Regions from separate parts of the Streptococcus sp. CM6 genome, predicted to be linked through region 2. Evidence: predicted binding sites of a transcription regulator. Region 2 holds the regulator's gene; each other region holds the start of a gene.
The links. The regulator NrdR, encoded in region 2, represses ribonucleotide reductase genes. The targets are predictions, from matches to a motif close to ACACNATATATNGTGT.

Region 1: the regulator NrdR is predicted to act here: its motif matches at 1,411-1,426, upstream of nrdH (glutaredoxin-like protein NrdH).
Region 3: the regulator NrdR is predicted to act here: its motif matches at 1,018-1,033, upstream of nrdD (anaerobic ribonucleoside-triphosphate reductase).

Annotation. Positions count from the first base shown of each region.
Region 1 is NZ_JATS01000006.1:47,516-49,786, reverse strand. Features, by position in the region: gene nrdE (class 1b ribonucleoside-diphosphate reductase subunit alpha) at 1-998, opposite strand, end outside; gene nrdH (glutaredoxin-like protein NrdH) at 1,079-1,297, opposite strand; gene HMPREF1516_RS01510 (phosphocarrier protein HPr) at 1,659-1,922, shown strand; gene ptsP (phosphoenolpyruvate--protein phosphotransferase) at 1,928-2,271, shown strand, end outside.
Region 2 is NZ_JATS01000020.1:181,836-184,106, forward strand. Features, by position in the region: gene HMPREF1516_RS07565 (DnaD domain protein) at 1-969, opposite strand, end outside; gene nrdR (transcriptional regulator NrdR) at 970-1,443, opposite strand; gene HMPREF1516_RS07575 (GntR family transcriptional regulator) at 1,584-1,949, shown strand; gene HMPREF1516_RS07580 (ABC transporter ATP-binding protein) at 1,954-2,271, shown strand, end outside.
Region 3 is NZ_JATS01000012.1:77,620-79,890, reverse strand. Features, by position in the region: gene HMPREF1516_RS04015 (hypothetical protein) at 1-971, shown strand, start outside; gene nrdD (anaerobic ribonucleoside-triphosphate reductase) at 1,092-2,271, shown strand, end outside.

The DNA of each region.
Region 1 (2,271 bases), on a different contig from region 2:
TTTGGATTTGCGACTAATTCATCGTATTTTTCAGTGATGTCGATGTAGTTGAATGGTACACCGTACTCAAGCTCTACAGAGTAAGGGCTAAAGAGATACATTTCTTCATTTTTACGAGCTAATTCGTAGAATTTATCGGGTACCACAACTCCAAGTGAGAGGGTCTTAACACGAACCTTTTCATCGGCATTTTCTTTCTTAGTGGAAAGGAAAGCGATGATATCTGGGTGAAAGACGTTGAGGTAGACAACCCCGGCACCTTGACGTTGCCCGAGTTGGTTTGAGTAAGAGAAGCTGTCTTCAAAAAGCTTCATAACTGGTACGACACCAGAAGCAGCACCTTCATAACCTTTGATAGGAGCTCCAGCTTCACGAAGGTTGCTGAGGGAAATTCCCACACCACCACCGATACGTGAAAGTTGAAGAGCAGAGTTGATAGAACGTCCGATAGAGTTCATGTCATCAGTTACTTGAATCAAGAAACAAGAGACCAACTCCCCACGACGAGCACGGCCTGCGTTCAAAAAGGAAGGAGTAGCTGGTTGGTAGCGTTGGTGGATGATTTCATTGGCAATATCAGTCGCGATCGCTTCATCCCCGTCAGCAAAGTAAAGTGCATTAAAGAAGACACGGTCTTCCATACTTTCAAGGTAATATTCACCGTCATTAGTCTTCAAGGCGTACTGGTTGTAAAACTTATAGGCTGCCATGAATGATTTGAATTGGAAGTTTTGGTCTTTGATGAATTGATGCAGTTCTTCCAAAAACTCTGGACGGTACTTCTTGAGAAATGCAGTTTCAATATAGTTATGTTCAATAAGGTAGTTGATTTTATCAGTAATTGAATCAAAAACCATAGTGTTTGGAACTACATTTTCTTTAAAGAAGGCATCCAAGGCTTCTTTATCTTTATGAAGCATGATTTGTCCATTGACAGGACGGTTGATTTCGTTATTGAGACGGAAGTAAGTCACGTCCTCAAGATGTTTTAATCCCATAAAATTTCCTTTATCTAATTACAAAAGAAAGGCCTCTAAGTTAGCCCTAGAAGCAATCTCTTCTGGATGATGTACTAAGATTATGCTAATTGTTTCAGTTTTCCTGGTTGGAAACCTGAAAAGACTTCAGTTGGTGTTTGGATAACAGGAGCAGCGCTGAAACCAAGCTCTTTAACTTGATCTATGTACTCTGGTTGCTCGTCGAGATTGATCTCACGATAAGCGACATTGTTGCTGTCCAAGAAACGTTTGGTCATCTTACATTGGACGCAGTTATTTTTAGAATAAACGGTTACCATTTTCGTAACTCCTCTTTCAAAATAGATTACTTTCTTAGTATATCAGAAAAAAAAACTTTGTCAAACTTTTTAAACTAAATCTTGTGCTAAAAAGTTACAGTTTTGAAATCAAAACACAAGATATAGTGTTTTTTGAAACATAAATTTTGACTTCCGTTGAATTGTCAAACTTTCTCAAAATAAAAAAACTACATACTGTATATTGGCAATATAAATAGAAGATTTTCAGCAAGTTATCAGAAAGGAAAACGAAGAAAATCCATAAAATACTTGAAAAATTATCTAGAAGGTGATATAATACAGTCTTGTAAGGGTTATCACATATAATCCAAAAAAGAAATAACTAAAGGAGAGTCAAACTATGGCTTCTAAAGATTTCCACGTAGTGGCAGAAACAGGTATTCACGCACGTCCAGCAACATTGTTGGTTCAAACAGCTAGCAAATTTGCTTCAGATATCACTCTTGAATACAAAGGTAAATCAGTAAACCTTAAATCTATCATGGGTGTTATGAGTCTTGGTGTTGGCCAAGGTGCTGACGTTACAATTTCAGCTGAAGGTGCAGATGCTGACGACGCAATCGCTGCTATCACTGAAACTATGGAAAAAGAAGGATTGGCATAAGGAAAATGACAGAAATGCTTAAAGGAATCGCAGCATCAGACGGTGTTGCAGTTGCAAAAGCATATCTACTCGTTCAACCGGATTTGTCATTTGAGACTATTACAGTCGAAGATACAAACGCAGAAGAAGCTCGCCTTGATGCCGCTCTAAAAGCATCACAAGACGAGCTTTCTGTTATTCGTGAGAAAGCAGTAGGTACGCTCGGTGAAGAAGCTGCTCAAGTTTTTGACGCTCACTTAATGGTTCTTGCTGACCCAGAAATGATCAGCCAAATTAAGGAAACAATCCGTGCGAAGAAAGTGAATGCAGAAGCAGGTCTGAAAGAAGTGACAGACATGTTTATCACTAT
Region 2 (2,271 bases):
CTCAGCTGTCCGAATCTTGCGATAGGCATAGTCGTTGGCGACTTTCATAGCATATTTTTCATTGACATTGGCCGAATCAACCTTGTTAAAGGTTAAAAGCAAGACGATATTGATAACTTCGTCCAACAAGCCTAAAGACGCCATCTGGTGAAGGAGTTCTCTTTCACTTTGGGTGATGTTTCCCTTACGTGTTTGCTTGATTTCGGCTAAAAATTCCAGGGGAGTTTTATTTTTGGCTTCCCTGATAATGGTCATTTCTTTGAGGCTAAAGTCAGAAGATGCTGGCTTTTGCGCAATCTTTTCACGCATGCGTTTGACTGAAATAACCTGAGCCACCGCTGTCGCCTTGGCTAATTGATAGGTTTCAAACCAGGTCCATTTTTTTTCATCTGCGATGGCAAACAATTCCAAAACATCTGCTTGCTCGTTTTCAAAACGCAAACCATCTCGAGCCATCAGCCGCTGAAAATGTTCCAAGTCAAAATCATTTTTTAACTTGCTTTTAGACTTGATTGGTGTCACTTCTTCAGTCAGGGTTGGAAAGACTTGACTCAAAGCAACCGAGAGCGCTTCTCCCTCACTTGGAGCCTGCTTCATAGCAGAAACAGCTGTATCCCCAATCTTTCTCTCTAATAATCTGCTATAGACAGAATGACTTAGAAATTCCTGACTGGAGATGGGAGGATGAAGCTGTAATTCATAGGTTTCTCCCTTTTGATAAAGGGTCAACAAATCCAAGGCAGACAAGACTTTGAAGGATTGGAGCAAGGTCGGCATGCCAAAGTTCAAATGGTTGAGGATATGAGAAAAGAGGTGTTCCTTCTGCCCACCATCCCAAAAGGTAATGGCATATAGATAGAGGCTCAGTGCCTCCTGACCGATAATCGGGAGGTAGCACTGCACCAGAGAAGAGGTATCTTGTGACACCCGATTATTCTTTAGAAAAGAAAAACGGTCATTTGGCTTCATCTATTTTTCCTTTTTCTTTTTTGAGGACTGGGTGATCTGCTGGAGCAGACTCTCCAACTCACTCACATCCTTAAAGCTACGATAAACACTGGCAAAACGAACATAGGTAATCTCATCAAGCTCTGCCAATTCTTCCATGACTAAAGATCCAATATATTCACTTTGGATCTCATTCTCACTGCGACTACGGAGTTTTTGCTCGATACGATTGACCACCATGTTGATTTCATCACTTGAAACCGGGCGTTTCTGGGCTGAACGGATAATCCCATTAAAGATTTTATCTCTTGAAAATTGTTCTCGCGTACCGTCTTTTTTGACGACAACTAGCGTTCTTTCTTCTACTCGTTCATAGGTTGTAAAACGATGCTGACACTCGTCGCACTCACGTCTTCGACGGATGGTATTTCCTTCTTCGGCTTGTCGACTATCAACAACACTAGACTTGGTAGCCCCACATTTTGGACAACGCATGCATTTCCCTCCTTGTCGTTTTCTTTTCATTATACCATTTTTTGAGCAATTCCCAAAACAATTCTTATTTTTACTTGACAAGTTTTTTGTTTTATTGTATTATTTAATTAGAACAATAAAGAAAAAGAAAGGAGACTATGATGTCCTGGTCATTTGATAATACAAAACCCATTTATTTACAGATTATGGAAAAAATTAAACTACAGATTGTTTCCCATGAACTGGAACCCAACCAACAGCTCCCAACCGTAAGAGAACTGGCGAGCGAGGCTGGGGTCAATCCCAATACCATTCAGCGCGCCTTGTCTGACCTTGAACGTGAAGGATTTGTATACAGCAAGCGAACAACTGGTCGTTTTGTCACCGAGGATTTGGACCTCATCGTTCAGTCCCGTAAACAACTTTCCGAGGAGCAACTGCAACACTTCGTCTCTTGCATGCTTCAATTTGGCTACAAAAAAGAAGAACTGCCAAATGTATTAAGCGACTATATTAAAGGAGTTTAAGACTATGACACTACTAGCACTTGAAAATGTATCAAAATCATATGGAGCAACTGCGGCACTTGACAATATCTCACTAGAGATCTCAGCTGGAAAGATTGTCGGGCTCCTCGGACCAAATGGATCCGGAAAAACAACCTTGATCAAACTGATTAACGGTCTCCTTCAGACAGACAAAGGACGTGTCCTCATTAACGGACAGGATCCAAGTCCTGCTACCAAGGCAATTGTCTCTTATCTACCAGACACAACTTATCTCAATGAGCAAATGAAGGTTAAAGAAGCCCTGACTTACTTTAAAACCTTCTATCAGGATTTCAATCTT
Region 3 (2,271 bases), on a different contig from region 2:
GTATGAGCCTTGCACTTGCTTTCTTCCTTTCGCCAATCCCAACAGCCTTATTTGCAGCTACACTAGCCTTGGGAATTATCGGTTTTAACTTAGGCAAAGGTCACTTTGTTCATGGCTTATATCAATTCTTTGCGTCAGCCTTAGGGTTCTCACTCTTATTCTATCCTTTGGGCTACTATACAGTATTAACAGGTAGTTTTGGGGATGCCATTAGCCAGACCTTGTATCCAGTAAATACTCTTAGCCTCTTTTCAAATGCACATTTGCTTGAAAATGCAGCCTTCTACGGCTTACTTGCCATTGGGCTAGGTTCCCTTACTTTGCTCTTTTCTGGTTTGTTCCAGTCAAAACCAGCTAAGCAGTATTCCCTATCAATTGCTGCTAGTTTGGGCTTATTGCTTTCTTTGGGGCACTTGATTTTCTCAAAAGAACCTGTCAACGGTACTCATCTCGTTGCTCTCCTTCCTTTCTTGACTTTGCTCCTTCTGACAGGGATCAAAGAAAATGTTTCTGATGGAGGCAGTCCTCGTAGAAGAAGACGTGAGAAAAAAGCCTCTTTCCTCAAAGGAAATTTCTATCTACCACTGATTGCCCTTGTCTACCTCATTGTTCTCCCTATCGCGAGTCGCTACCTTTCGCACCCGGTAACTTATCAGGAGAGAGAGCGACTTGCTAGCGTAGTCAAACAACAAACGAGTTCTGAAGATCGTGTCTATGCATGGGATGATCGTCCAGATTTCTATCGTACAAGCGAACGCTTGGCACCGACCTCTCTAGTGACGCCAACACTTTATACTGCAAATGACGAAAATAAAACCAAACTGATGAATGACCTGAAAGAGAATGAACCGAAGATGATTATGGTCAATCAAAAAGTTGCCTTGTGGTCAGATGTAGAGAGCTGGCTCAGTGAAAACTATGAGCTTGTTCAGACAGATACTAGCGAGTTCAAACTTTATAAATCAAAATAACAAAAAATCAATATCTTGTGGAATTTTAAAAATTTTAGGATTTTTGACACAAGATATTGATTTTTATTTTTAGAGTGGTATAATACTTCATAGAACAACATTTTAGAAAAGAGCATGGATATGATTGTATTAGAAGAAAAGCTTGCAACCGTTCCCACCTTGTTCGTTGAAAAACGAGATGGTAGACGTGTAGTATTTGATGTAGACAAGATTGACAAGGCTCTCCACAAGGCGGCGGAAAAGGTTATGGACGTTACGCCTCTAGTAGAAAAACGCCTAAATGGTCTAGTTGAAAGAATCGTTACCGAAATTCATAGTCGTTTCCCTAAAGGTGTGAAGATTTATGAGATTCAGAATATCGTAGAACATGAACTTCTCGAAGCCAAAGAATATGCCTTGGCTGAAGAGTATATCACTTATCGGACACAGAGGGATTTTGAGCGCTCAAAAGCGACAGATATCAACTTTAGCATTCATAAACTTCTCAATAAAGATCAAGCAGTTGTCAATGAAAATGCCAATAAAGACAGCGATGTCTTTAACACTCAACGTGATTTGACAGCAGGGATTGTTGGGAAATCAATAGGATTGCAAATGCTTCCTAAGCACGTAGCTAATGCTCACCAAAAAGGGGATATCCACTATCATGACTTGGACTACAGCCCCTACACTCCGATGACCAACTGCTGTTTGATTGATTTTAAAGGCATGTTGGAAAATGGCTTTAAAATTGGTAATGCAGAGGTAGAGAGTCCCAAGTCTATCCAGACTGCGACCGCTCAGATTTCACAAATCATTGCCAATGTTGCTTCTAGCCAGTACGGGGGCTGTTCAGCTGACCGTATCGATGAAGTTTTGGCGCCTTATGCAGAGAAGAATTACCAAAAGCACCTCAAAGATGCGGAAGAGTGGGTCTTGCCTGAGAAACGGGAAGATTACGCTTGGAAGAAAACTCAAAAAGACATCTACGATGCCATGCAATCTCTTGAGTATGAAATCAACACCCTCTTCACTTCAAATGGACAAACACCTTTTACTTCACTAGGTTTTGGTCTAGGAACTAGTCGTTTTGAACGGGAAATTCAAAAAGCTATCTTGACCATTCGTATCAAGGGGCTTGGTTCAGAACACCGCACAGCCATCTTCCCAAAACTTATCTTTACGCTTAAAAGAGGCCTTAACTTGGAAGAGGGAACTCCAAACTATGACATCAAACAGTTGGCCCTCGAGTGTGCAACCAAGCGGATGTACCCAGATGTCTTGTCCTATGATAAGATTATTGAACTGACAGGTTCCTTCA